Regions from separate parts of the Sinorhizobium sp. genome, predicted to be linked through region 1. Evidence: riboswitches for the same ligand, from Rfam matches in the RefSeq annotation. Region 1 holds a riboswitch; each other region holds the start of a gene.
What was found. A riboswitch is a leader RNA that binds a small molecule or an ion and turns the genes downstream of it on or off. The one in region 1 is predicted to bind cobalamin.
Positions count from the first base shown of each region.

Region 1 (9,721 bases):
ACCGCAGCAGGAGCGCGCCAACGACGATGGCCGCGATCAAACCGGCGACGACGCCGACTGCGGTCCACGGCCTGTCCTTCACGAGTACCGGCATCAATTCCATGATCTGCCGGCCGAAAAGGAAATCGGTCGGATAGAGCGGATCGGACAGGAAGACCTGCTTCTGCTGACTGATGAATGCCGGCACAACGGCGAGCGGCGCGACGAGCAGCGCGGCCTTGTGCTCGCGGCCGAACAGGGCATCGACGCCGAGCATGGCGAGGAAGAACACGGCGACCGTGGTCCAGGCCGGGCGCATGGGATCGGTGAAATAGGCGACGGTTTCGGGCAAGGACCAGCGCACGATCAATTCGACGGTGAAGACGAGCGCCGTAGCAATGAGAAGCGTGAAGAGCGCACTGCGGGCGCCCGACAGGGTTCTCGTATATCTTGCGGAAGAGCCTTGCCCGTCGGCGTAGACTTGAGAGCTGCTCACGGCGGAATCGATACGGGCCAACGGGCGTCTCCAGTTTCACAAATATTTCACTCTACCGTCATACGACTGTCATCTTGAACAGGGGATGAATGGCGGAAACGGCGCCGCCGCTGCCAGGTTCCTGTGGCGGCTAAAGAATTTCTGCGCTGCGCTTAACGGTCCGAAAACACGAAGCTTTTCGGATTTTTTCAGCCGGATCTCGATTGAGTGCGGGTTTTTTTCTCCCGGATGCGGTAAGAACAGCGCGAACGACACATGCATTCGCTGACGAGAGACGACGGGCCCGCTCATGACTGCACAGAAAGCCGCTCCCTCAACGCTACGGATCGCCGTGGCACAGCTCAATCCCACGGTCGGAGACATTGCCGGCAACGTCGCGAAAGCACGCGAGGCGCGAACGGCGGCGGCGCGCGAAGGCGCCGATCTCCTGCTTCTGACCGAGCTCTTCATCTCCGGCTATCCGCCGGAAGACCTCGTCTTGAAGCCCGCTTTCCTGAAGGCCTGCGAGCAGGCTGTGGAGAAGCTTGCGGCGGAGACGGCAGATGGCGGGCCGGGCGTGGTCATCGGCTTTCCGCGGCAGGCCGCCGGCCTCCGGCACAATTCCGTTGCAGTTCTCGACGCTGGGACGATCATCGCCATCCGCGACAAGGTCGACTTGCCGAACTACGGCGAATTCGACGAAAAGCGCGTCTTCGACGCGGGTGAGATGCCGGGCCCGGTGAACTTTCGCGGCGTGCGGATCGGCATACCGGTGTGCGAGGACATATGGGGCGATCTCGGCGTCTGCGAGACCCTCGCGGAGAGTGGCGCCGAAATCCTCCTGTCACCGAACGGTTCGCCCTACTACCGAGGCAAGGTCGACGTGCGCCATCAGGTGGTGCTGCGGCAGGTGATCGAGACCGGTCTGCCGATGATCTATGCCAACCAGCTCGGCGGCCAGGACGAGCTGGTTTTCGACGGCGCGAGTTTCGCCTTCAACGCGGACAAGTCGCTGGCATTCCAGATGAGCCAATTCGAAGAGGCGGTGGCCGTCTCCGAATGGAAAAGGGGCGCGGGCGGCTGGACCTCGACCAACGGGCTCAAGTCGCGCATACCGGAAGGCGAAGAGGCGGATTACCGCGCCTGCATGCTGGGCTTTCGCGATTACGTCAACAAGAACGGCTTCAGGAACGTCGTTCTCGGCCTGTCCGGCGGTATCGATTCGGCGATCTGCACGGCGCTTGCGGTGGATGCGTTGGGCGAGGAGCGGGTTCGCACGGTCATGCTGCCCTACCGCTACACCTCGCGCGAGTCGTTGCAGGATGCCGAGGCATGCGCCAAGGCGCTCGGCTGCCGCTACGACATCGTTGCGATCGAAGAGCCGGTCGAGGGCTTCCTCAGCGCGCTCTCCGACATGTTCGAGGGAACCGAGGCGGGCATTACCGAGGAAAACCTTCAGAGCCGTACGCGCGGGACGATCCTGATGGCGATATCCAACAAATTCGGCTCCATGGTGGTGACGACGGGCAACAAATCCGAAATGTCGGTCGGTTACGCCACGCTTTACGGCGACATGAACGGCGGCTTCAATCCGATCAAGGATCTCTACAAGATGCAGGTTTACGCGCTGGCACGCTGGCGAAACGGCACCGTTCCGCCAGGAGCGCTGGGCCCGTCTGGCGAAGTCATTCCGCAGAACATCATCGACAAGGCGCCGTCGGCCGAACTCCGCCCCGACCAGACGGATCAGGATTCGCTGCCGCCTTATCCGGTGCTCGACGACATTCTCGAATGCCTGGTCGAGAAGGAAATGAGCACGGAGGAGATCGTCGCGCGCGGGCATGAAGAGGCAACCGTTCACCGGATCGAGCACCTGCTCTACATCGCTGAATACAAGCGCCGCCAGTCGGCGCCGGGCGTGAAGATCACCAGGAAGAATTTCGGCCGCGACCGGCGTTATCCGATCACCAACCGCTTCCGCGACAGGGGGTAGCATGCGCAGTTCGGTGGAGATCTTCGACATCGCGACCGGCGAGACGCGCGTCGTCTGGCAGACGGAGCGGCTGGTCGAGGCACCGAACTGGTCACCCGACGGAAAATTCCTCATCATCAACGGCGACGGCAGGCTTTATCGGCTTGGCTTCGACGGTTCCGAGCCCACGGAGATCGATACCGGCTTTGCCCGGCGCTGCAACAACGATCACGGGATTTCGCCCGACGGCAGCACGCTCGTGATCAGCGACAAGACGGAATTCGGCAGTTCGGCAATCTATCTCCTGCCGGCAGAAGGCGGCACGCCGCGGCTCGTCACACGCAACCTGCCGTCCTACTGGCACGGTTGGTCGCCCGACGGACGCATGCTGGCCTATTGCGGAATCCGCGATCAGGTCTTCGACATCTACACGATCCCGGTCGAAGGCGGGGAGGAACGCCGCCTGACGCAGGGGCAGGGCCGCAATGACGGGCCGGACTGGTCTGCGGACGGGGAGTGGATCTATTTCAATTCAAGCCGTACCGGCCGCATGCAGATCTGGCGGGTGAGGCCGGACGGCGAGGATCTACAGCGTATCACCGACAGCCCTTACGGCGACTGGTTTCCGCATCCGTCGCCGGACGGCAGGCACCTGCTCGTGCTCTCCTATGACGGCGATGTCTTCGATCACCCGCGCGATCTCGACGTGCGTCTCCGCCTGATGGATGCGGACGGCGGCAATGCGCGCGTACTGTTCGAACTCTTCGGCGGGCAGGGGACGGTGAACGTCCCGAACTGGTCGCCCTTGGGCACCGCCTTTGCCTTCGTACGCTATCAGCCGGAGGAATAGCCGGCGGGGTCAGACACGCGGCAGATTGTAGGGGGTGATTACTTCGACGGCGGAAAGATGCCGCTTTTCGGAGGCGCGCAGCGCGCCCCGGCGCTCCATAACCGCGTGGAAAGCCATGCGGACGTCCGTTTTCAGATCGTGGTGAAGAACGAACTGGACAAGGCCCTGACGCAGGAGGTCCAGATTGTCCTCGTCGAGGTCGTGAGCGACGAAAAGAAGGCAGCCGCGCTGCAACTGTCTGAAGGCGTCGAGCACGGCGGGATTGCCTCCGCCGATCGAATAAACAGCATTGATCTCCGGATGGCTGCCGATTGCCTTGAGGGCAAGTGCGCCTGTCTCCTCGTTCCTGCCGTGGCCCTCGCTGATCTCGATCACGCCGATATGCGGATATTTTTCCCGCAGCACGCGGCGAAAGCCGATCTCGCGTTCCTCTTCGCCGCGAAAGCGGCTGCTCGATATGGTGACCAGCACCGTCGCAGGACGGTCCGCGAAGCGCTCGCCGATCAGGTAGGCTGCGGTTTCCCCGGCGGCGCGATTGTCAGCCCCCGCATAGGCCGTCCGCGATGAATGCGGGAGATCGGTAACGAGCGTGACGACCGCAACTCCCGCTTCTTCGAGCCGCGCTACGGCGCCGGCAATCTCCGGCACGTCGGGCGCCTTGAGGACTACTCCGTCGGTTCCGCGAAGCCGAATACGGTCGAGCAACTGGCTGATGTCCTGCGGCCGCATGGTCTCGGCGAAATGGAAGCGGGACCGGAAAACGGTAGGCATGAAGGTCGCGGCTTCGCTTTCGAATGCCTTGCGCACCGCTTCGGTAAAGCGTTCCGGTGCCTCCATCACCACGTCGACGGCAAATTTCCGTCCCGGTACCTCAAGGCCGGCCTGCTGCCTCTCGAGTTCACGAATGGCTGCATTGACGCGCATTACCGTTTGCTGGCGCACGCCCCTCCGGCCGTTGAGGACGCGATCGACGGTCGCCGTACTGAGTCCCGCCTGGAAGGCGATGTCCTTGACGAGAAACGGATGTGCCACCGATCCCTCCTGATGGCTTTTTGATGGATTCCTGCTCTATATCAGAAGCGGGCAAGCCGTATAGTCGGATCATCGTCGTCCTTGAGGAGGAGAACTGATGAAGACGGACAATCCCGCGAGAGCGCGTCTGGAACGCGTCTGGCTCAGTGAGGCGGCCTGCGATATCGAGGAATTTCGCGCCGCGGTCGAGCACCGTGGCGGCCTGGCGGACTATCCGCACGCGGCAGACTGCCAGAAGAACGTCCTGATCTATGACAGCGCCCGTCTTATCGGTGATTGCGGCACGCAGGACGGCAGGCGGTCGGTGCTTGCGGAGATCTGCGAAGTGCTCGCGACGGGGCCGGGCGTCGCGGTCTTCAAGCGTGCCTTCACCGATACGCATGTGGTCGACGAAGCGAGCCGCATCTTCGATGAGATCATCGAGGAGCAGCACCGCACCAACAGCGGCGGCGGCGATCATTTCGCCAAGCCCGGCGCCAACGACCGGATCTGGAATTCTCTGGAAAAGCACTGCCTGAAGAACCCTGAGAATTTCGCCGCCTACTACGCCAACGCCATCATCGCGCTTGTCAGTGAGGCATGGCTTGGTCCGAGCTACCAGATGACGGCGCAGGTCAATCGCGTCAATCCGGGCGGCGCGTCTCAATCGCCGCATCGCGACTACCATCTGGGCTTCCAGACCTCGGCCGTCATAGAGCAGTATCCGGCGCATGTGCACAGGCTCTCGCCGGTCCTGACGCTCCAGGGCGCGGTCGCTCATTGCGACATGCCGGTCGAAAGCGGGCCAACCTTGTTCCTGCCCTATAGCCAGACGTATCTGCCTGGATATCTCGCTTTGAGACGGCCGGAGTTCCGCGCCTATTTCGAAGAGAATCATGTGCAATTGCCGCTGGAGAAGGGCGATGTCGTGTTCTTCAACCCGGCACTTTTCCACGCCGCGGGCAGCAACCGGTCTGCGGGAATCAAGCGTGTCGCCAATCTTCTGCAGGTATCCTCCGCCTTCGGCAGGGCGATGGAAACGGTGGATCGCGAACACATGTGCGCCGTGCTCTTTCCGGCTCTGAAAGTCCTTGCGGCCGGCGGCAAGCTCACGCAGGACGAAATTGCCCATGCGGTTGCCGCGTGCGCCGAAGGCTATTCATTCCCGACCAATCTCGATCGTGATCCGCCGGTTGGCGGTCTGGCGCCCAGGACGCAGGCGCAGCTGATGCACGAAGCGCTTGCCGGTGAATGGAGTGCCGAGGCGTTTGCCGAGGCGTTGGCCGATCAGGCGGCGAGAAAGCTAAGCTAAACCACCTGGCTCAATGCACGGTCACGAAGCCATATTCACCAACATATCAAAGGGAGGAACAGGATGAGCACGGACCACGCCCGTTTGGACGGGAAGATCGCCATCGTGACCGGTGGCACGCAGGGGCTCGGTGCCGCGATTGCCGCACTCTTTGCCGAGCGTGGCGCCGCCGGCGTCGTCATTTGCGGGCGAAACGCGGCGAAGGGGGAGGCGAAAGCTGCCGAGATCGCCGCGGCGACCGGTTCGAAGGTCGTCTACGTACCGGCGGATCTCGAGCGGGTGGAGGACGCCCGAACGGTCGTCGCGGTTTGCGACCGCACTTTCGGCCGCGTCGATGCGCTGGTCAACGCCGCAGCGATCACCGACCGGGGCACGATCCTAGACACCAGCCCGGAACTCTTCGACCGGATGTTCGCGGTCAATGTGCGGGCGCCATTCTTCCTGATGCAAGAGGTGATAAAGGTGATGCGGCGGGAGAAGACGGAGGGCACGATCGTCAATATCGGTTCCATGTCGGCGAAGGCGGGCCAGCCTTTCATCACAGCCTATTGTGCGTCGAAGGGGGCGCTGGAGACGCTGACCAGGAACACCGCCTATGCCGTCCTGCGCAACCGGATACGGATCAACGGCCTCAACATCGGCTGGATGGCCTCGGAAGGCGAAGACCGCATCCAGCGCGAATATCACGATGCGCCGGCGAACTGGCTGGAAAAGGCGGCGGCGAGCCAGCCCTTCGGCAGGCTCGTAGATCCGGCCGAGGTCGCGCGCGCCTGCGCCTATCTCTCATCGGCAGAATCCGGCCTCATGACGGGTTCCGTCATCTGTTTCGATCAGTCGATCTGGGGGGCCTATGACGCCTCGCCTCATCCGGAGGCACCGCTCTGAAGCTCTCCTCTTGCTCGCCTTGCGTTTCGAGGGGAGCTGTGGCCATATGCCGCCGTCAGGTGCCCGCGAAATGCGGGAGAATCGGGAAGCCGGTGCAGTTCCGGCACGTGCCCAACGCTGTGACGGGGACGTTCTCGCCAGGTTGGTCTGAATCTTTTCAGACCTTTGCCACTGAATCTTCACGTGATTCGGGAAGGCGGCGCGAACGGATGATCCGAAGTCAGAAGACCGGCCTGGCGAGATAGACCGGCCCCGCGCGGACGGCGGGAGGTTTCCGCATTGTTGGGGATCGAACGATGCTGCCTGACCAGAACGGCTGCCTTGCGGCGGCCGGAGCTTTTTCGCCGGACGAGCGCGCCGCCGTCTATCGTGCCATAGAGACCCGCCGCGACGTGCGCGACGAATTCCTGCCCGAGCCACTGCCTGAGGATCTGGTCGCGCGACTGCTCGCTGCGGCGCACCAGGCTCCGTCCGTCGGCTTCATGCAACCTTGGAACTTCGTGCTCGTTCGTCGGGACGAGACGCGGGAGAAAGTCCGGCAGGCATTCCAGCGCGCCAATGACGAGGCCGCAGAGATGTTTTCCGGCGAAAGACAGGCGAAGTATCGCTCGCTGAAGCTCGAAGGCATTCGCAAGGCGCCGCTCAGCATTTGCGTGACCTGCGACCGGACGCGCGGCGGAGCGGTCGTCCTGGGCCGCACCCATAATCCGCAGATGGATCTGTACTCGACCGTTTGCGCCGTCCAGAACCTCTGGCTTGCCGCGCGCGCCGAAGGGGTGGGCGTCGGCTGGGTCAGCATTTTCCATGAGAGGGAGATCAAGGCGATTCTCGGGATTCCGGAGCATATCGAAATCGTTGCCTGGCTTTGCCTGGGTTTCGTCGACAAGCTGTATCAAGAGCCGGAACTCGCCGCGAAGGGCTGGCGGCAGCGCTTGCCGCTCGAAGATCTCGTTTTCGAGGAAGGCTGGGGTGTCCGTTAGATCACGATGTTAGGGTCGATCTAAGGCCTGTTGATACTCTGGATACCCGACGCGGCTTGTTCGATACCCTCATTCCTGTGCTTGTCACAGGAATCCAGCCAGACCAAGTCCTTGGGCTGAAAGAACTCTTCCCGCGCCGCAGACGCGGCGCTGCTGGATCCCTGTGACAAGCACAGGGATGAGGGTCGAGAGGGTGCGACCCCTCGGCGCGTTTCATAAACCGTGAAGATAGCGAGGCGGCGCGGAAGCTCCCGCCCGTATACAGCGTCCCGCTTCGCTTCGATGTAGCAGCCACACATCCCCGGTCCCTCATTCCTGTGCTTGTCACAGGAATCCAGCCAGACCAAGTCCTTGGGCTGAAAGAACGCTTCCCGCGCCGCAGACGCGGCGCTGCTGGATCCCTGTGACGAGCACAGGGATGAGGTGAGGAGAGAGTGCGGTCCCTCGGCGCGCTTCATAAACCGTGAAGATAGCGAGGCGACACGACAGGTCCCGGGTCACGCCCGTATACAGCGTCCCGCTTCGCTTCGATGTAGTAGCCGCACATCCCCGGTCCCTCATTCCTGTGCTCGTCACAGGAATCCAGCCAGACCAAGTCCTTGGGCTGAAAGAACGCTTCCCGCGCCGCAGACGCGACGCTGCTGGATCCCTGTGACGAGCACAGGATGAGGGTGGAGAGATTGCAGTCCTCCGAAAAGTTTCCCACAGCGCTGCGCATCTTACCGGACGCGCAAAGGTCGCTGCTTAACGGGCTCTGGATCAAGAATATGCGTGATTCCACCAGAATGCTCGCGCCGGCGCCTGTCAATTGTCCTGCAGCGGCTGGTATCGCGGCCCAAGCGGATGCTTGAGGTCGATCGCGCTCTCTTCCTGCGGAAGGAAAGTCGGACCGACGATGCGGACCTTGTTTTTGGTCGGGTCGTAGGGCCGCTCTTCTATCGGCTTGGGCGGCGCCTTTCTCTCGCTGCCGATGGTAATGACCGATGGGCTAACGGCGGTGAGCTTTCCGGCAGAGCCTGTCTTTTGCCTGCTGGCATCCGTTGCCGAATCCGGGATTCCGCAGCCACAGATGCCCGGTGAGCCGACACCGCGCGCCCGGTAGGCAAAGGCCGTTGGGAGGTCGGTGTAGGGCCGGCCGGTCGTTGCCGAAACCATCCGGTCCGCTTCTTCCGTTGCGAGCACATGGTAGTAGAGCTCCGTCTCCGCACCCGGGCAGCGCGCGCGGCAGAGATCGGCGTCGCGACCGAAGTCCGCCGGCGTGGCATGCGAGGAGATGGGAAAGAAGGCGCCATCGCATGTTCGCACGCACATGGTTCTGAGGCTGCCGGCGAAATCGGGCTCCATGAGCGGAAGCTCTGCCCCGGGGGCGTCGAGTAGTAGCGGATAGGCATCGCTGTCCGGCGGCAGGTCCCTCAGGATGTTCCGGTGAACCTCCGCTTCCCGGGCGGCGGCGTTCGCAAACTCGCCTCCGGCGCTTCCGGTATCCCAAGCCTCGCGCACCCCCGAGCAGCCGTTGAGTTCCATTGCGGCGAGGATGCGCCGCCGAACGTCGTCGTCGCCACCGCCGATCAGATGCCTGCGCTGCGCCTTGAGTTGCCGCAGATTTTCCTCCATCCGCGCGATCGTGCCGTCGAGTTCGGCGCAAGCCGCCTCGTCATCGCCGCCGATAATGACGACGCTGTCGCTGCTGCATTCCATTCGGCGGCGATCGTTCTTGGCGCGCCGCAGCTCGATGTTCTGGCGGGAGACCGCACCTGTGAAATCGCGCAGGCTGGCATTCGTCGTGAAACCTGTGGGAAGGCCCGCGAGGCGGGCGCTCAGCCGTTCGCAAACGCCGGATGCCGCAGCCGGGCCGGTTGTCGCCAACGCGAGCGGTACGAGAACCGCCGCGATGCGCCGGATCTTGGATGCCACCTTCGGGGACGCGGACACGTGCTTCTTCCTGCCTTGCAGCGGACCGTTGCCGATGTGTCCGCCTTACCGCCTCATCATAGGACCTTGTCGAGATGGTGCAACGGGAAGAGGGCATCTGCGTTAATTTGCGATGCCCTTGAATGGAAAGCAGTGGGCCGTGCGCCTGCACGGCCCGGAATATCGGGTCAGGCGGCGCGTGCCGTTTCGAGCGACATCGGGCGATCGAGGACGGTACCTTCGATGGAGGCCACCGCCTTCATCGTTTCGAGCAGGTTCCTGCTCACCTCCCAGGCAATGGCGACCGCATGGACGGAGCCGATCCTGTGCGGGTCGGCTATGCGCT
Region 1 is NZ_JCACWC010000003.1:1,962,725-1,972,445, reverse strand. It holds gene AC5J09_RS21585 (LTA synthase family protein) at 1-496, opposite strand, end outside; gene AC5J09_RS21580 (NAD+ synthase) at 765-2,447, shown strand; gene AC5J09_RS21575 (TolB family protein) at 2,449-3,276, shown strand; gene AC5J09_RS21570 (LacI family DNA-binding transcriptional regulator) at 3,286-4,308, opposite strand; gene AC5J09_RS21565 (phytanoyl-CoA dioxygenase family protein) at 4,406-5,599, shown strand; gene AC5J09_RS21560 (SDR family oxidoreductase) at 5,663-6,484, shown strand; cobalamin riboswitch at 6,525-6,735, shown strand; gene bluB (5,6-dimethylbenzimidazole synthase) at 6,781-7,464, shown strand; gene AC5J09_RS21550 (DUF2865 domain-containing protein) at 8,269-9,396, opposite strand; gene AC5J09_RS21545 (acyl-homoserine-lactone synthase) at 9,564-9,721, opposite strand, start outside.

Region 2 (9,721 bases), on a different contig from region 1:
CAGTATTCGCGGATATCTTCCTTCAGGTGGTGGTTGCGCATGTCCATGGGTCAGGTTCCGACGGCGGAGATTGCGGCAAGCGGACGCGGGCGTCTGGCGCGATAGCGGATGGAGCAGCTTCCGTCGAAGTCGTGCTCGACCTCGACCTCGATCCCGAACACCGCGCGGATGCGCTCGACCGTCAGTACCTCCCGCGGGGGCCCGAGCGCCACCAGCCGGCCGGCCTGCATCACCGCAATCCGATCGCAGAACATAGCGGCGTGGTTGAGGTCGTGGAGCGCTGCGACCACCGTCAGGTCCTGGCGGCGAACGAGGTCGAGCAGGCTGATCTGATGGCCGATGTCGAGATGGTTGGTCGGCTCGTCGAGAAGCAGGATCTTCGATTGCTGCGCCAGCGCCCGAGCAATGTGCAGCCTTTGCCGCTCGCCGCCGGAGAGCGTGTGCCACAGGCGATCGGCAAGATGCGCCATATCCACGTTTTCGAGCGCCGCCTCGACGATCGCATCGTCCTCCGGCGACCAGGGCGAAAGCGGCCCGAGATAGGGTGTGCGGCCGAGCTCTACCGCCTGGCGCGCGGTGATCCTCTCGCCGGTCTCGGCCTGCTGCTCGACCAGAGCGAGCCTTTGCGCGACCGTGCGGCGGCCGAGCGTCCCGATCGGAGAACCGTCCAGAAGCACCTCCCCCTTCTTCGGCTTGCGGATGCCCGATATGAGCGACATCAGGCTCGTCTTGCCGGAACCGTTCGGGCCGATGATGCCGAGGAACTCTCCCGTCTCGACCGTGAGGGAGACCTCCTTCAGGATGTCCACCCCGCCGGCCGACCATGAAACCCCGCGCGCCGAAAGCGTCATGCGCGGTCCCTCCTTTGTCCGAGTATCAACGCGAAGGCCGGAGCGCCGACGAGCGCCGTGATCACGCCGATCGGCAGGACCTGGCCGGGAATGAGAACGCGCGACAGTATGTCCGCGAGGATCATGAACACGGCGCCGATGAGCGCCGCTGCCGGCAGCAGGACACCGTGGCGGACGCCGACGAGCATGCGGGCCGCATGGGGGATGACGAGGCCGACGAAACCGATCGACCCGACGATGGATACCATCACCGCAGTCATCATCGCCGAGACGCCGACAAGCGCGAAATAGGTTCGCCTGACCGAGATGCCGAGCGAGGCAGCCGATTCCGACCCGAAGGTAAACGCGTCGAGGGGACGGGCATGCCAGAGACAGACGACGAGACCGAGAAGCGTCGCCGGCACGGCGAGCCAGGCATCCGGCCAGCGCACGCCCGAAAGATTGCCGAGCAGCCAGAACATGATGCCACGCGCCTGCTCGGCCGTGGCCGCCTTGGTGACGATGAAGGAGGTCAGTGCGTTGAAGAGCTGTGACCCCGCCACACCCGCCAGGATGATCGCCGCGGTGCCGCGGCCGGCCTTCACCGCCAGCAGGCTCACCAGGACGAAAGCGACCAGCGCGCCGATGAAGGCGCCGAGCGGCAGCGTCAGCATCCCGGCACCCACACCGAGGATGGCGACGCTGACCGCCCCCGTCGAGGCTCCGGCGGAGATGCCGAGAATATAGGGATCGGCGAGCGGATTGCGCAGCAGCGATTGCAGCACGGCGCCGGAGAGCGCAAGCGCCGCCCCGCAGGAAGCGGCCACGACCGCCCGGCTCAGTCGGTAGCTCCAGATGATGCCCTCGTCGATCGGGGCCAGCGGATAGCCGGCGTTCCACAGCCGATTCGCGACTGTCTGCGCAACCGTCCTGAACGGGATCGCCGTTTCGCCGATCGCAGCGCCCATCCAGAGTGCCGCGAACAGGATCACGAGCGCGGCGATGGCCGCGCCGACGCGTCCCGTCCCCGTTCGCCCGGCCAGGGTCAGCACGCGGCTCACTTGCCGAACCCACCCTTGGAAGCCGGCCCAGCCTTGGGCGCAAGTCCGGCCTCGGCGATGGCATCCGCCAGCGCTTCGATTCCTTCGATCGTGCGGATCGTCGGGTTCATCGCCTGCGCATCCATGTCGAACACATAGCCTTTGGCGACTGCCGGCATGAGGCTCGCCACGGGATCGGTCTTCAGGAATTCGAGTTTGGCGTCGAGGCTGTCGAGCGGGTAGCGTCGACGCTCCATGGAACCGGCAACGATCATGGTCGGCTCGGCCTTGGCGATGGTTTCCCAGCCGACCGTCGGCCATTCGTCTTCTGTGTCGATGATGTTTTCGATGCCGAGCGCCGCCATGATGTAGCCGGGTGCGCCGTTCCTGCCGGCGACATAGGGGTCGGCATCGGCAGCGCTGGAGAACCAGAAGACCGCCGAGAGTTTGCCCCCGGCCGAGGCGACCTTGGCGCGCGCCGCCTCTTCTCGGCTTTTCAGCTCGGCCACGACCTTCTCGCCCTTGTCCTGAACATCGTAAATCTGCGCCAGCTCGCGAATTTCCCGATAGACGAGATCCATGGTGAAGACCTGCCGGCGCACGCCGTCGCTCGCCGCCGAATTCTCCTTGCCGGTGCAATCCGAAGGCGATGTGTAGACCGGAATGCCGAGCTCCTCGAACTGCTCCGGCCGCGCAACCACGCCTTCCGGGCCGACCTGCCACTGAAATTGCACCGCCACCATGTCCGGTTTCTTGGCAAGCACGCTTTCGAAGCTCGGATCGTTGTCTGCCAGGCGCTCGACCTTGGCGTTGACCTCCTCGTAACCTTCAAGGACGGGGCCGACCCAGAGGGCGGTGCCGGCGACCTTGTCCGCAAGGCCGAGCAGATAGAGGATCTCGGTGCTGCTCTGGCCGATCGAGACGGTGCGCGTCGGCGTCTTGTCGAAGGTGATCTGCCGTCCGCAGTTCTCGAGTGTCAACGGATAGATCGTCTCGGCAGCGAAGGCGGGACGGTCAAGAGCCGCTGCGCCTGCGGAAAAGGTGATGAGACCCGCAATGAGCGGTCGTTTCCAAAAGCTGTTCATGAATAGTCCCCGAATGTGAGGCCGCTATACGGCCGTGATCGTCAGTCTGCCGATCGGGTTCGATCGGACGTGTGACGGCTGGATCTCGGGGAAACTGACGAAAGCGTGCGCCGCAAGGCGCGAAAGATGGTCATGGCTTGCTCCTGTTCCGGGCATCCCCGCCCGTGACGTTGGATCTGATTTGACGGCAGGTCTCCTGGCTCGCGGACAGAAATCGCTCATCTGCCTTCCCGCGCAACGCGCAGTGGCTGGCGCCTGGGCGCCACGAGGATGAACGACGATCCGCTTACAGTTGCGGGGGCAGCCACGGTTTTGGTCCCTTTTGGGTCGTCCGCACCGTGTTCCCTATTAATCCCCTCCACCTCACGGGTAGGGGAACCGTCAGGCTCAGTTAATTTAGAATGCAGCCTCCGGTCAAGGTGAAACGCGACGCCGCTGCATAGGGGTTCAATATGTTATGTTATTACGCTCGTCAACAAAAAGTTATGTAATAACATTTCATAAGCGCGCCGGACTTTTCCGATGAGCCTTCAACCGGTGCCGCCAGATCGGCATCGGCCATTATGGCTTTGGGCCATCGCATGGCCGCAGGACGATTGGTTCCCGGCTTTGCGCCGCGAGTTCGCGGCAGCCGCCGGCGTCGCAAAGCGTCCAGCCGGAGACGGTCGCTCCGGAGGCGGCCAGGACCAGCTCGGGAAGCGGCGGCAGGTCGGGCGTCCAGACCCACCAGCGGCCCTGGCGACGGGCATTGTCTCCCGGCTCCATTCCCGCACCCGAACCCTGCACGCGCGCCTCCTCGAGAACGAGACCCTCGGCCGTGACGGCCCAACGCTCCTGCCATTCGGTCTTCTCGACCGAATGGGTCCAGCCGAGGGTGAAGACACCCGCAGCAACGGCGACAGCCTTGCCGCCGATGATGCAGGCAAGCGCGCTCATGCCGGTTTCGCCGTCTGCCGGCCAGCCTGGCGGGCGCGCCGCCAGATCACGAAGGCGAAGAGCGCGGAGAGTGCAAAGCCGACTTCATCGGTGATCGGCAGCGCCGCCAGCAACGTGAAGGCGGCCGCGGCCGCGAGCACCCGCTCGAAAACCCCGAGCCGGACTGCGGCGAAGCCCACCACGGCGGCACCCCAGAGCGCGATCGCCAGACCGGTCTTGACGACGATATAGGCGACGGCAGCCGGATAGCCCACCGATGCGGCCATCGCGCCGCCATCCTGCAGCATCAGCGCCGGCGAATAAACGGCCATGAACGGGATGACGAAACCGGCCGCCGCCACCTTGATCGCCTGGATCGAGATCTTCAGCCCGCTTTCCCGCGCGATCGGTGCTGCCGCGAAGCAGGCAAGCGCCACCGGTGGCGTCAGATCGGCAAGAATCCCGAAATAGAAGACGAACATGTGGCTGACGATAAGCGGTACCCCGAGTTCCAGAAGCGCGGGCCCGGCGATCGACGAGGTGATGATGTAGTTCGGGATCGTCGGTATGCCCATGCCGAGCACGAGGCAGGTGACCATGGTCAGAAGCAGCGACAGAAACAGGCTTTTGCCTCCGACTGAGACGATGAACTGGCCGAAGGTATTGGCCGCTCCGGTCAGCGTCATCGTACCGATGATCACGCCGACGAGCGCGCAGGCGATCGCCACCGGAAGGGCCGTCTTGGCCCCTTCGGCAAGGGCGTCGCGACATATCACCAGGGTCTCCCGGCCGCCTTTCAGCAAGGCGTTGGCGGCAATCAGCAGCGCCAGCGCTGCGACGATCACGCCGATGCCGAACTGGAAGAAGGCGGCCGCCACGAGGCCGAGGCCGACCCAGAAGATGATGCGTATGACACCGGCGGGAAGGCCGAGCGCGAGCGAACTGCCCAGGATCAGAAGGCCGGTGAAGGCCAGGCCGACCGTACCGGCAAAAAGCGGCGTATAGCCGGAGAACAGCAGCCAGACGAGCGCGGCGAGCGGCAGGATCAGATGCCATTGTTCGAGGATTGCCGCCTTGGCCGAAGGCAGCTGGTCCTTGGGCAGGCCGAGCAGCCCGTACTTGCCGGCTTCGAGATGGACCATCCAGAAGGCGGAAGCGAAATAGAGGATCGCCGGTATGACCGCCGCCTTGACGATCTCGTAATATTCGACGCCGAGCGTCTCGGCCATGATGAAGGCGACCGCGCCCATGACAGGCGGCATGATCTGCCCGCCCATCGAGGCCGTTGCCTCGACGCCGCCTGCAAAGGCCGCTCGATAGCCGAACTTTTTCATCAGCGGGATGGTGAACTGCCCGGTCGTGACCACATTCGCGACGCCGGAACCCGAAATGGTGCCCATCAGGCCCGAAGAAATGATCGCGACCTTCGCGGGTCCGCCGCGCCTGTCGCCGACGAAACTCAACGAGACATCGTTGAAGAGCCGGATCATGCCGGCTTTTTCGAGGAAGGCGCCAAACAGGATGAAAAGGAAAATATAGGTCGAGGAGACGAAGGTCGGGATGCCGTAGATGCCTTCCGTGCCATAGGCCATATGGTCGATCACCTGCGAAAAGTCGTAGCCGCGGTGATCGAACGGCGGCGGCAGATACTCACCCAAAAGGCAATAGGCCAGGAACACGCCGGAAATGATCGGCAGAGCCGGCCCCATCAGCGCCCAGGCTGCGGCAAAGACGACGGCGAGCGCGACGACCCCGAAGACGATGTCGCGCGGCAGTGGATCGCCGGCACGCACCAAGAGTTCCGCATATTCGTAACACTGGTAAAAGGCGACCGCCGCGCCAAGGAAAGCAAGACTCCAGGCGATGATTTTTGCAACCGTGCCGTGGCCTGCGAGCGTCGCCAACAGGGGAAAGACGAGAACCGTGACAAAGCCGACATGCACCACGCGCACGATCTGGCTCGCGAAATCGACGAGATGCGCCGCGGTGGCGATCTGGAACACTGAAAAGGCAAGCGCGATGGCAAACAGGATCCGTCCGTCCCATGTCGCCGGAAACGCCCGGGTCAACGCGTCGTGCCGGTGCAGTTCGGCCGACGCAGTTGCGCTTTGTTCATTGGTATTGTGGATCATGATTCCTCCCCTGAATTCCTGAAGCCCGTCGCATTCAACCGAATTCCGCGACGCGCTTCAGGGTGTCTGCCTGTCGCTTTGAAACCGCTTTACGGTTTCGGGCGACATGGGTCAGAGCAGACCCTTTTCCTTGTAGTAACGCTCCGCCCCCGGATGCAGAGGAATAGGCATTCCCTTGAGCGCATCCTCGATGCGGATATTCTCCGCCGCCTTGTGAGCCGCCGTCAGGGCGGGGATGTTCTCGAAGAGCTGCTTCGTCATCTGATAGGCGGTTTCGTCGGAAACCTCCGAATGGGTGACGAGAAAGTTGACGACGGCGACCGTCTGCACATCGCTGTCCTGCCCCTGGTAGGTGCCGGCGGGGACGGTCGCGGCGATGTAGGGCGCGCCGAGCTTGGTGGCGATCTCTTCGGGGACTGCGACCATCTGCACGTCGAGCGACGTCGCCAGATCCTTGAACGAAGAGACGCCGAGGCCGGCCGACTGCAGCGTCGCATCGAGCTGCCGGTTCTTCATCAGCTCCACCGATTCGGCGAAGGGCAGGTATTCGGTCTTGCCGAGGTCGTCATAACTCATGCCTGCGGCGCCGAGGATCGCCCTGGCATTCAATTCCGTGCCCGACTTCGGTGCGCCGACGGAAAGGCTCTTGCCCTTGAGATCGGCGACGGTCTTGATGCCCGACTCCTTCGACGCCATGATCTGGATATAGTTCGGATAGATGGCGGCGATACCGCGCAGCTTGTCGAGCGGTGCCTTGAAACCGGCATCCGTATTGCCTTCCCAGGCAAGCTTGACCGAATCGCCGAGCGAAAAGGCGATCTCGCCGCGCCCCTGCTGCAAGAGGTTGAGGTTCTCGACCGAAGCCTTGGTCGCCTGCACCTGCGTGCGTACGCCCTCGATCTCATCGCCATATATCTTCGAAAGCGCGACGCCGAGCGGGTAGTACACCCCGGAAGTGCCGCCAGTCAGGACGTTGATGAACTCGGCTGCGCCTGTCGAAGCCGCGGAAAGGGCGAGGGACGCACTTGCGATCGCCGCGATGGCGGCGCGTTTCAATGTTCGATTCACAGAGATTCCTCCCAATCATTCAAATCTGGCGCGGAAGACCGTTCCTCCGGAAAGGGGCCGCGGCGTTACACTAGCAAGAGTTCGGCTAACTCTAAATGATTGATTTTGTGGAAGCGCAATCGACAACTTCGCCGATGCAGGCGGATCTTGCCGGTGCCCCGCAGCAATCGGCGACAATCCGCCTTCCGCTGGCTTCGGACAAATTCCTGCGCAAGCGCCGCGCGTCCGGCGACGCGCGGCGCTTGGCGTTTAGGTAGGATTTCAGCGGCGGCAGCTATCGGCCGCGCGTCCCCTTGCAGCGGCGGCGATATTCGACCGAGCCGCTCCTCTCGTCAGGCCGTGTTTGCGTTGGAATGTCAGGCTCCAACCGTCTCCCCTGGCCTGCCAGCCTCCGGCGGCCGATTCCGAGCGGCCAACCGTGGCGTCCCGTCTTGCGGAGCGCGCCTTCAATCTAGATGCAATTTCTGCAGGGTCGATCAGGATCACCAGCATGAAGCCGATCGGCGCGAGCACGTATGGGGGAATGCCTGTCGGTACGCTCGCGAAAACGGCGATCGACACGGCCACGATAATGCAGATCAGGTTCGTCAACGGGTGGGTGAGCGTCCTGAAACAGGTTTCAGAGACAGTGTTGTTCCGTCCGTAGTTCGACAATGCCATGGGAGAGATCCATCGTTGAGTTGTTCCCCTGCCGAGATCACGATGACTTTAGGCCCCGTCGACCCAAAATCATGGAACGTGATCGTGCAAGGAGCCAGAGCAGACATGGCGGCGGCAGACCGCACACTGTTCCGCTCCGGGCTCCCGCGGCGCGAATGCTGCAATATGTACCCTGAGACTCAGCTGGCAACGGGCCTAGGACCTTTGCCCTTAGGGGGTCGGACCAAGGTCCTATAGATGGGCGCGGATGGCACTCTAGCTTCCTGGCTTCCCACCTATACAAGGACCTAGATCTTTTCAGCGACACTTGAGGCGGGGCCTCGCCGCTTTGCGGGGTCCCGCTTGCGTCGTCAACCGAGGGCGGGCGGGGAATAGTTTCGCAGACATGCGAGTGCCCGCGCAGGGGATGACGCGGGCACTGCAACAGGTTGGGGTCCTGAATGTCGCTGGGGGACAGAAGCGACACCTGTTAATTCTTCAGACGAAAATTTGTTCCGCAGCCGCGGGCGCGAAAGAAGCGACGCCGTCCTCCGCGCAGTTTATCCGGCAGCCGCTACGGCGAAACGGTGCCGGTAGTCGCCCGGCGACAGCCCGACGATGCGATGGAACAGCTTGCGGAAAGCCGCAGCATCCTCATAGCCGACGGTCCAGGCAATTTGTTCGACCGAGCGTTTGGTGAACTCCAGGAGCTCACGCGCCTTGCCGACGCGCAAATGCTGCGCATATTCGATCGGCTTCATACCGGTCGCCGCCTTGAAACGGCGCAGGAACGTGCGCTCCTCCATCGCCACCACTTTGGCCATCTCCGCGACGCTGACGGCGCGGGCCTCGCGCGCCTGCAGCCAATGCTGCACCTTGAGGATCGCCTCGTCACCGTGATTGAGACGCGGCGAAAAGCTGGAATAGTGCCGCTGCTCGCGTCCGGCCGGATCGATGAGCAGGAAGCGCCCGGTCTCGACCGTCACCGTCGGACCGAACAGGCGGTCCACGAGGCGCATGCCGAGGTCCGTCCACGCCATGAGGCCGCCGGCTGTGATGAGGTCCCCGTCCTCGATGACGATCTTGTCCGGATCGAGCCGGACGTCGGGGAAACGATCGCGGAAGGCATTGGCGAACAGCCAGTGCGTCGTCGCCGGGCGACCCTTGAGCAGGCCCGTCGCCGCAAGCACGAAAGTCCCGCCGCAAGTCGATGCCAGCGTCGCCCCCTGGGCATGCCGGTCGAGCAGCCAGCGCGCATAGGGCGCTGCCTCCTCTGCTTCCATCGGTCCCGTCAGCCGGCCTGGGACAAGCAGGATCTCCGGCGCCTGCCGGGACCCGAGTTCGGGATGGGTGTCGAAACATCGTGCAAGACAGTCGTCGTCCTGAAGCCGCCAATGACTGACTCGCGCCACCGGTCCGCCGCGCTCGGCGGAGAATTGACCGGCTATGCCGATGAGATCCGTCATGCCGTGGACCATCGCCATCTGGCAACCCGGATAAAGCATGAGGCCGATCTCGGCTCTCGCTGGCAGTGCTCGTCCATTCGCCATGTCGCCCCTCTTTGTCGGTTTCGGCCCGCCTAATGTCCGATCCGCCAATCCCGATCATTTCGCAATCGGCCTAAATCTTCAAGCACGGGGCGCGGCAAGTACGGCACCCCACCCGGCAGTCTTCCAACCCGCTGAAAGGATGAAGAAAATGGCTACGATCACCACCAGGGACGGCACCCGCATCTTCTACAAGGACTGGGGCTCGCGCAATGCTCAACCCATCCTCTTCTCCCATGGCTGGCCGCTCACGGCCGACGTATGGGATGCGCAGATGGTCTTCTTTGCAAACAAGGGCTACCGCGTCATCGCCCACGACCGCCGCAGCCACGGCCGCTCGGACCAGGTGTGGGACAACAACACCATGGACCAGTACGCCGACGACCTTGCCGAACTGATCGAGGCGCTGGACTTGCGGAACGTGATCCTTGTCGGGCATTCGACAGGCGGCGGCGAGGTTACCCG
Region 2 is NZ_JCACWC010000002.1:1,417,867-1,427,587, reverse strand. It holds gene AC5J09_RS11200 (class I SAM-dependent methyltransferase) at 1-47, opposite strand, end outside; gene AC5J09_RS11195 (ABC transporter ATP-binding protein) at 51-851, opposite strand; gene AC5J09_RS11190 (FecCD family ABC transporter permease) at 848-1,891, opposite strand; gene AC5J09_RS11185 (ABC transporter substrate-binding protein) at 1,888-2,955, opposite strand; cobalamin riboswitch at 3,125-3,354, opposite strand; gene AC5J09_RS11180 (DUF1850 domain-containing protein) at 3,517-3,891, opposite strand; gene AC5J09_RS11175 (TRAP transporter permease) at 3,888-6,002, opposite strand; gene AC5J09_RS11170 (TAXI family TRAP transporter solute-binding subunit) at 6,114-7,058, opposite strand; gene AC5J09_RS11165 (hypothetical protein) at 7,332-7,730, opposite strand; gene AC5J09_RS11160 (GlxA family transcriptional regulator) at 8,270-9,259, opposite strand; gene AC5J09_RS11155 (alpha/beta fold hydrolase) at 9,408-9,721, shown strand, end outside.
Region 2: linked by a shared signal. The riboswitch ahead of AC5J09_RS11185 (ABC transporter substrate-binding protein) and the one ahead of bluB (5,6-dimethylbenzimidazole synthase) in region 1 are both predicted to bind cobalamin.

Region 3 (9,721 bases), 1.0 Mb from region 1:
CGCGTTTCAACTGGCCGATGCCATGCTCGGCAGATATCGAGCCCTCATGCTTGAGCACGACGGCGTGAACGATCGCATTGATCTCGCGCCACCGGTCGAGAAAGCCCTGCTTGTCCGCGCCGACGGGCTGGGAGATGTTGTAGTGGATATTGCCGTCGCCCATATGGCCGAAGGCGCAGATGCGTGCGCCGGGAATGGCCTTGGAGACCAGCGCATCCGCTTCCGTCATGAAGGCCGGAATGCTCGATACCGGGACCGAAACGTCATGCTTGATCGAGCCGCCTTCGGGCTTTTGTGCCGGCGACATGCTTTCGCGCATGTGCCAGAGGGCTCTGCGCTGCGCTTCGTTCTGGGCAATGACGGCGTTCTCGACGAGACCGTCGGAGATGACCGCTTCGAGAAGGTCTTGCACCATCCGCTCCGCGCTTTCGGCGGTATCCGAGGTGGAGATATCGATCAACGCGTACCACGGATGCGTCGTTTCCATCGGATCTCTCACGCCGGCGATGTGCCGGGTGGTGAACTCGATGCCGAGCCGCGGCATCAGTTCGAAGCCCGTCAGGGCCGGCCCGCAGAGGCTCGATGCCCGATCGAAAAGCGCCAGTGCGTCCTCGACGCTTCTGAGGCCGGCAAAAGCCACCTGGTGGCCCCGCGGTTTCGGGAAGAGCTTCAAAACGGCGCCGGTTATGACGCCGAGCGTTCCCTCGGCACCGATGAAAAGATCGCGCAGATCGTAGCCCGTATTGTCCTTCTTGAGGCGTCTGAGCCCGTTCCAGATCTCCCCGGTCGGAAGCACGACCTCCAGCCCCAGGCAAAGCTGGCGCATATTGCCATAGACAAGCACGGCAGTGCCGCCGGCATTGGTCGAAAGATTGCCGCCGATCCTGGCAGAGCCTTCCGAGCCGAGTGACAGGGGAAAAAGCCGGTCGACGTCATCGGCGGCCTTCTGGATATCCGCCAGAATACAACCGGCATCGGCCACGATCACGTTGCCGACCGGGTCGATGTCGCGGATGCGGTTCAGCCGCTCGAGGGAAAGGACCACGTCGGCTCTGCCCTCGCGCGGAATCTGGCTGGCCACATGTCCGGTGTTGCCGCCCTGCGGCACGACTGCCGTTCGGGTCTGGCTCGCAAGCCGCATGACCAGCGAAACTTCCTCGACGGAGCCGGGCCTGAGCACGAGCGGCGTCGTGCCGTGATAGAGCCCGCGGGACTCGACCAGGTAGGGGGCCGTGTCGGCGGGTGCGGTGAGGGCATTGCCGGGCCCGACGATGTCGACGAAGGAGGCGATGAGTTCGGGAGATGGAAGGATGGTGGTCATGGCCCTGCCTCGGATCACGTGGTTGCTTCAAGCGTGCCGGTGGCCATCAGCCCCGCGGCGCGGCCGCGCGCTGCAGCCGGTCGATGATCGCTTCGCCGAGCCCCACGCTCGGGATCGGGCCGAAAGCGATGGTCGCGGCGCCGCTGGCATCCGCCTTTTTCATATAATCGAAAAGATTGGCCGCGGCTTCCCGCAGGCTGCCGCCCGGACTGAGATCCAAGACGATCGCGGCATCGCCTTCACCGGGAAGTGCCTTTCCGCCGAAGCGGATGAGGGCCTCTCCTTTCCGGACCTCATCGGCATCGAGCCGCACAGCGGCACCGGGAGCGTAATGCGAGGCGAGCATGCCGGGCGCCTCGATGACAGCGCCGGCGGTCTCCGGGCGCTCGATGGCGAGACCGGTCAAAGCTTCGATCTCTGCCGCGTCGAGCCCGCCGGGCCTCAGCAGCCGCAGCCTTCCGTTCTCGACCTTGACGATGGTCGATTCCAGGCCGATCGCGGCCGGGCCTGCGTCGAGGATGAGCTTCAGCCTGGAGCCGAGATCCGCCTGCACATGGGCCGCACTGGTGGGACTGATCTTGCCCGAGGTGTTGGCGCTCGGCGCCGCCAACGGCCGTCCGAACCGGGCGATCACCCGACGCGAGAAGCCGTCGGGCATCCGAATTCCGAGCGTATCGAGACCGGCGGATGCGAGCGTGTGCACGGTGCTTTCCCGCCGCTGCGGCAGGATCAGCGTGAGGGGGCCAGGCCAAAAAGCCTCGGCCAGACGTCTCGAAACCGGATCGAAGGTCACATGTGCCTCCGCCATCGCCAGATCGGAGACGTGACAGATCAGCGGATTGAACCGCGGACGCCCCTTCATCTCGTAAATGCGGCTGATCGCATCGGGGGTCGTGGCATCGGCGGCAAGGCCGTATACGGTCTCCGTGGGGATCGCCACGGGTTCCCCGTCCGAAAGCACTGCGCAAGCCGTCTCGATTGCCCGCTCCGGTTCGATGCGCGTGTCGATGATTTCGGCCATGGCGTTCTGATCCTTTCCGTCGCTTCCTTAACGGAGCGATTGCAAAAACAGAACGATTTTCTTGGTCAAAGGCTGCGAATGATCCGCCGCAAGGCTTCGTCGCGTGCGCCGAGCATCAGCACGTTCTTCAGCGCCACCTTCGGATCCTGCGTCCGGAAAATCAGGCCGTTGCCGCGCACGTTGCGGTTGACGACGATCCGCTCTTCGCCGGCATCGGGCTCGATCGCGACGGCGAAATACATGCGCGAATAGCCCGGCTGGATCCGGTCGAAGAAATGGGTCTCGTTCCCGAGGTCGCAGAAGAAGTTCGCGAGATAAAAGGACCAGGTGATCTCATGTCCCTTGGCGAGGCAGGTTTTCGCGGCGGTCACGTGGCAGTAGCCGAGATGCGGACTGTTGGCGAGCGTGCGATGGAAGACCATCTTCGGGAACTGGATCGAGGCATGAAACCCGTTGATTCGGCTGTGGGTCGTCTCGCCCGCCGTCGTCAGCTTCCGCGCCGTCTGCTGCGCAACCTCGGCATAACTGAGATACTGACGCTCGTTCGCCATCCACCGGCGTCTATCGATCCGGCCGGTCCGCAGGAACTCGGTGTGAGCCTTGGCTTTCGCCGGTGCGGCCGGCGCCTTGTCGGCAGCGTCGTAATATCGGAGTTTTGCCATGGGCGTCGTCGCGCCGTCCTGTCCGAAAGCTGGTTGATGGTAGCGAACGTAAATCATCACAGTTAACGAATTGGTTCGTTTGCGGCCGTGCGAGCATCAATCAGACCTTGTGTCGGTGGGCCGTGTCGTAAAATGGCCAGTCGCCTTCGCGCCATGAACGGCGCTGCCGAAAATTCCGCCGGCTGCGCGGAGATTCACCTACTTCCTTGTTTGTTATGGATAATATCCGTCTGCCAATCGTGCCGATTGCGCCGCGAATGGCTGTCGTCTTTCTGGAAGCGGATGTCGTCTATTGGCAGTTGCCGGACCGGCCCTGAGGCTTAGATGAGGACACTCAAGGTGCTGCCTCGAAGGGAAGGCGGAGAATTGGGAAGCCGGTCAAATCCCGGCGCTGCCCCCGCAACGGTGGTGGAGCGAACAGCCACGGCAGAAGGCCACTGGACACAGCGTCCGGGAAGGCGCCGGGCAGGTCCCTTGCGGACAGCTCCAGAGCCCGGAAACCAGCCTTGAAGCAGAAACAGACCGTAGCTGGTTGCGGCGGGCAGCCGGATCGGAGCCAATTGCGTTGCGGGTCCATGCGGCCGGCGCGGGTTCCAGTCCTGCCTCTCCGAAACGGCGGAAAACGAGGATAAGGGCATGGAAATTCAGACCGAAATGCTGCGCAAGCTGAAGACCCGTCGCGATGGCTACAGCCTCGACCGCGCCTTCTACGTCGATCCTGATTATTATCGCCAGGACCTGGAGCAGATCTGGTACAAGGATTGGCTGTTCATCGGCCATGATTGTGAAGTCCCGCGGCCGGGGAACTATTTCACGGTGCAGGTCGGCGATTACCCGGTCGTTATCGTTCGAGACAGACAGGGCGCGGTGCGGGCACTGCACAATTCGTGCCGCCATCGCGGCTCGCGCGTCTGCACGCAGCACAAAGGCTCATCCGCCAAACTCGTCTGTCCCTACCACCAGTGGACCTACGAGCTCGACGGCCGCCTGCTCTTCGCGCGGCAGATGCCCGAGGGCTTCGACCCGGCCGAACACAGTCTTAAGCCGATCCACTGCGAAACCGTCGGCGGTTACATCTTCATCAGCCTTGCCGAACAACCGATGGACTTCCGGCCGTTCCGCGAGACGGTCGCGGCCTATCTCGCGCCGCACCGCCTCGGGGAAACGAAGGTCGCCTTCGAGAGCACGATCGTCGAGAAGGGCAATTGGAAGCTGGTCTGGGAGAACAATCGCGAGTGCTACCACTGCGCCGCCAATCATCCGGAACTCTGCCGTACCTATCCCGAAGCGCCGACCGTCACCGGTGTCCAGGGGGCGATGAACGACCCGGAAATCGGCGCCCATTGGCAGAAATGCGAGGCGGCGGGCCTTCCGAGCGCTTTCAGGATCGCGCCCACCGGCCAGTTCCGCATGACGAGAATGCCGCTGATCAACGGCGCCGAGAGCTATACGATGTCCGGACAGAAGGCCGTACGCAGGCAGCTCTCCGCCGGGCTTGACGCCGATGGCATCGGCACGCTGCTCCTCTTCCATTATCCGACGACCTGGAACCACATTCTGGGCGATCATGCGATCACCTTCCGCGTTCTGCCGCTCGGGCCGGAACTGACACAGGTTACGACCAAATGGCTGGTCAACAAGGATGCGGTGGAGGGCGTCGACTATACGATAGACGAGCTGACGCACGTCTGGACGGAGACCAACGACCAGGACCGGCAGATAGTCGAGGAAAACGCGTTCGGGATCCGCTCGCCGGCCTATGAGCCGGGTCCATATTCGGCCGAACACGAGGGCGGCGTCATGCAGTTCGTCGAGTGGTATTCGAACTTCATGCTGGACCGCCTTCAGGGCGGGGCCACGCAGCTCTCGCGGGTGGCATGACCATGGAAATGCCTCGCTCCTTTCACCATTTCGACGAGCTCGATCCCTGGAGAGACCGTCAGCACATGCTGGAGTGCACGTCGGCCGTAGCCGAAGCCGCCGACGTGATGACTTTCACCTTCCGCTCCGACAAGCCGGCCTGGTTCCGCTACCTGCCCGGGCAGTTCGTGACGCTCGAACTGCCCGTCTCGGCCGAGCCGGTGATGCGCACCTATACGCTGTCATCCTCGCCCTCGCGCCCGCTTTCGGTCGCGGTCACGGTCAAGGCGCAGCCGGGAAGCATCGGCACCCGCTGGATGTTCGACAATCTGAAACCGGGCATGATGCTCAAGGCGTTCGGGCCGCTCGGCGATTTCAGCTTCGTCCGTCATCCCGGTGAAAAGTATCTCTTCATTTCGGCGGGGTCGGGCGTCACGCCGATGATGTCGATGACGCGCTGGATGGCCGACTGCGCACCGGAAACGGATGTCACCTTCATTTCCTGCGCCCGCCGCCCGGACGATCTCCTCTTCAGAACGGAGCTCGAAGTTCTCGCGCGTCAAATGCCGCGGCTCAATCTCGGCTTCCTCGTGGAGGGGCATGAGGCACGGCATGGCTGGCATGGTCTGCGCGGGCGCATCGACGCGGCGAAGCTGCCGATGCTCGCACCGGATTTCATGGAAAGAACCGTTTTCTGCTGCGGGCCCGAGCCGTTCATGGGCAATGTTAGGACGATGCTGGAATCGGCGGGCTTCGACATGGCCGGCTATCACCAGGAGAGCTTCCAGCCCGCCGCGGCGCCGGCGGCCGAGGAGCTTGCAATTCGGGCGGGGCCGGCGGCCGATGCCGGGGCCGGTGCGGCGCGGGTGACCTTTACCATGAGCGGCAAGGAGGCGACCGCCGTTCCCGGCCAGACGATTCTGCAGACGGCCCGGGCCAACGGCGTCAGGATCGGGGCCGCCTGCGAGGGCGGCATCTGCGGAACGTGCCGGGTGATGAAGATCGCCGGCGATGTCGAGATGAACCACAATGGCGGCATTCTCGACGATGAGATCGAGGAGGGCTACATCCTCGCCTGCTGTTCGCGGCCGACAAGCGACGTCCAGATCGAGGCCTGAGTTACCGCCGCTCGGATTGGTAGGGCAGGCGTGCCTCGGCGGCCCTGACGGCGATGGAGCCGGTAACCGTCTCGTCGGCTCCCGCCCCTGATCCGCTCTCCGCCTCGGCGCGGCTTATCACGAGCGGCCGCGAAAGAGCGGCCGTTGCACTTGCATTCAACGCCGGGATCGTGCCGACGGTGGCCGAGGCGATAACGGTGAGCACCGGCGGCTTCTCCGGAAGAAGCGCGCCATGGGGCCAGATTCTCTTCAGTGCCGATGCACTCATCGCTGCGACATTCACGTCTATATCGTCGAGGGTGCCGGGCACCCGATAGGGGCAACGCTTCTTTCCGCAATTATGCGCCGACGAGAATTGCCAGAGCGCGTAGCGGTCCCAGTTGCCCATCGGAAAGACTTTGCGGATATCGGGCTTATAGCGCGCATACCAGAGCGGAAGACGCGCTAGAAGCCGATGCTTGAAGCGGTTGGCGGCAATGTGTTTCGCTGTTGCGTGGTTGGTATAGAGGACGGGATAGCGCCCCGTCCGGGCCTTCACATGGCCGGCGAAGATTGCTGCGTCTTCGAGCGACATGTATTTTTCCGGATCGATCCCTTCGATATCGAGCACCATCAGCTCGTCGTCGCGCGGATCGGCATAGTCGATGAAGTGGTTCGCCTGATCGACGGGGTTGCCGGGCCTTGCCAGATGATAGGCGCCCCAGAGCAGGCCATGCGAGCGCGCGATCATCCGGCGCGTCTGATAGAGTTCCCGGCTGACCGCATATTTGCGCCACATCGTCTTGCAGTGTGCAACCGTATCGCCGCCGTGGTCACCGGTACAGGTGTAGCTTTCCGGCAGGCCGTCGGAAGCTTTCGCGATGAAGCCCGCTATCCGCTTGTCCTTCAGCATGGCTTCCCAGTCGATGCTGTTCAACTCGTAAGCGTCGACGATGAGGGCGTTGCGCCGCTCTTTCCACGGCTCCACTTCGCTCGCGCGTGCGTTCGCCGCCGCGAAGGTCAGGCCCATGAGGACCGCCAGGCGCAAGATCATCCCTATGATCGAGATTCCCCGCTTTTCCATTCTCTGAGATTGCCGACTTAGAGTTAAGAGGTCGTAAATCTCAGCCCCGGCCTCAATCTGCGCGAGGCGGACGCTTCTGTACACCGACCTCAAGAGGCAAAGTCGACGGCCCGATTCCGCCCAGGATTGTATCGACGGCGAGATTTTTCCTTTGCTGCATCCGCGCGCGATGGTTGCTTCCGGCGACTTCTGCCCTAGTCTTGTGCCTGTCCATAAACGCCTGTTTTTCGGCGGTTTTGAAAGGTAGTTTGCCGGCTGACACCGTTTCTTGGGACGCGCGATGGCACAAGGCGGCGCAGGTTATGTCCCGAAGAGCGATCTGGCGGCAATAGGTCATAGGGTATGGGCCGACGCTCGCCGGACTTACTCTGAACGCCACCGGATCAGGAGCGTCAGGTCGGCCTGAGGCGGGCGAAGAGGGCGAGATTGTAAGCGACCACCGAGGACCAGACATAAGCCTTGAAGTGGTCGAGCCCACGCCAGGTGCAGCGCCCCAAGCCATAAGCGCGTTTCAGGCAAGAGATGCCGGCCTCGATGCCGGCGCGGAAGTTGCGCAGCTTGCGATAGATCCGCCGGCTGCTGACCATGTCTTCGATGCTGAGGCCGCGCTTCTTGTGGAAGGCCATGTCGCGGATGCCGCGAGCTTTGGCTCCGCTCAGATTTTCGCGGCTGGCATAGCCGCCGTCGGCCGCCGCCTGACGCGGCGGCTCGCCGTAAAAGGCGATGTGGCGTTCCAGCATCGGCAGCAAGCGCTCGCTGTCGGTCGGGTTGCCGGCTTCGATGACGAGGTCGAGGATCAGTCCGCTTCTGCCGGTGGTCAGATTGAGTTTGTGGCCGTAGTCGACGTCGCGGCTGCCCTTGACGATGATGTTGGCATGCGGCTCGAACAGGCTCACCAGCTTCTCGCCGGCCGGAACCGGCTCCCCGGCCAGGACCCGCCGTTCGGTCTGGGCGATGATCCGCTCGATCAGCGGCCGGTAGTGGCGGAGTTGGGCCTGCCACAGTTCGCCGGCCGGGCCCGCCGTCAGCGGCAACTGTTCACTGGCCTGCTGCAGATAACTCAAGGTCGTGCGCGTGATCTTGAGCAGTTCGCGGTAGTGCTTGATCCGTTTAGGGCGGCCGCGGATATATTCGATCGCCCGGGCCCGCTTCTTTGCCGCGCGGCGATGGTCGTGCCATGGAATGGCGCTACCCAGTGCCTCGGCCTGCTGCAACAGCCGCACCGTCACCCGGACAGCGTCCCATAACAGGCTGCTGTCGCTCGGTTCATGGATCAGTGCGGCGGTAACGGTGCTGTCCACGCGCACGACCTTGCCACTTTCCAGCTTCTCCTGCCGGGCGCTCGCCAGCAGCACCCCGTTGATCTCTTCAAAGGTTTGCGCCCGGATCGCGCTGATCGTCTTGTGCAAAACCGACTTCTTCGGGTTCCAGCCCCACGGCAGCCGGGCAAACGCCCGGAACGAGGCGGAGTCTTCGAGGTGGAAGGCCAGTTCCTGGTAACTCAACTGGCGATGCTGCTTGAGCAGCGCGCAGCGCAGCACAGCCTCGGCTGGTAGCCCCTCGCGGCCAGTCTGTCTGAGACCATGCCGGCGCAGGTCCCGCGCCACCAGCCCGAGCAAATCGCCATGCTCATCCAGCCATTCCGACATCGCCTTCAGTTCACGACCGATCTCGTGTTCGGCGAAAAGATCAAATATGCTGGCTTGGACGGTGCGTTCTTGGCGCATTGTCGGCTCCGGCGGTGACGGGTTTGTCTTTAGAATCAGTAGCTTGATCTAAAGTATACCTGAAACCGCCGGGCTTTGCCCACGCAGATATCGCGATTCACTCAATAAATTCAGCAGTTTACCGTTTATGGACGGGCACTAGTCTTGGTATGTCGCCCTTGCAAGGGCCGGTTGTACATGAAATCGAAGGCAGGAGGAAATGATGTCACTGAAATGGCTTTCGGGCGCGCTTGCAGCGATGACGCTGGCGGCATCGGCGGTGCCGTCTCAGGCTTTCACGCCTCTACCCCCGCGGGTTGCCGTCGAGAGCGCCGTCACGGACGTTCAGTACGCGCCGCGGCGCGGTTATTATCGGTATGGCGACTTCTATTACTATAACGGCTATCGTGGGTACCGCTATCAGCGGCCCGGCTATCGCTATTACCGCGGTTGGTGGTACCCGGGGGCTGCCTTCCGACCCGGCATCGTGATCGAGCGCCGTCCCGCCGTTCGCCCGCCGGTGCGCTACGGCAGCCGGCATATCCAATGGTGCTATGATCGCTATCGCTCTTACAGGGCTTACGACAACAGCTATCAGCCTTATAACGGCCCCCGCCGGCAGTGCTATTCTCCCTATAGCTGAACGGTCCGCTTCGCTCAAATAATGCCGATGCGCTTGAGCACGAGCCAGGCAACGCCCATCGACGACGCAATGAACATTCCCGCAAAAACGGTGCCGCTGCCCTCGGAGAAGGGTAGCGCCCCCGTGTTCATGCCGAAAAAGCCGGTCACCAGCGTCGGCGGCAGAAGGAAGGCTGTCATCAGCGAGAGGATATAGATATGGCGGTTCGTTTCCGAGGAAATCTTGCTGTCGATTTCCTCGTGCAGCAGCCGTGCGCGTTCCTGAAGAGCGAACACATCGCGGTCGACGGATTCCAGCCGATCGGAGAGCCTCTCGGTCACGTCGATG
Region 3 is NZ_JCACWC010000003.1:927,745-937,465, forward strand. It holds gene AC5J09_RS16455 (FAD-binding oxidoreductase) at 1-1,321, opposite strand, end outside; gene AC5J09_RS16460 (L-threonylcarbamoyladenylate synthase) at 1,368-2,342, opposite strand; gene AC5J09_RS16465 (DUF6656 family protein) at 2,408-3,004, opposite strand; cobalamin riboswitch at 3,325-3,527, shown strand; gene AC5J09_RS16470 (aromatic ring-hydroxylating oxygenase subunit alpha) at 3,641-4,885, shown strand; gene AC5J09_RS16475 (FAD-binding oxidoreductase) at 4,882-5,982, shown strand; gene AC5J09_RS16480 (glycoside hydrolase family 25 protein) at 5,984-7,045, opposite strand; gene AC5J09_RS16485 (ISNCY family transposase) at 7,438-8,772, opposite strand; gene AC5J09_RS16490 (BA14K family protein) at 8,975-9,394, shown strand; gene AC5J09_RS16495 (transporter) at 9,409-9,721, opposite strand, start outside.
Region 3: linked by a shared signal. The riboswitch ahead of AC5J09_RS16470 (aromatic ring-hydroxylating oxygenase subunit alpha) and the one ahead of bluB (5,6-dimethylbenzimidazole synthase) in region 1 are both predicted to bind cobalamin.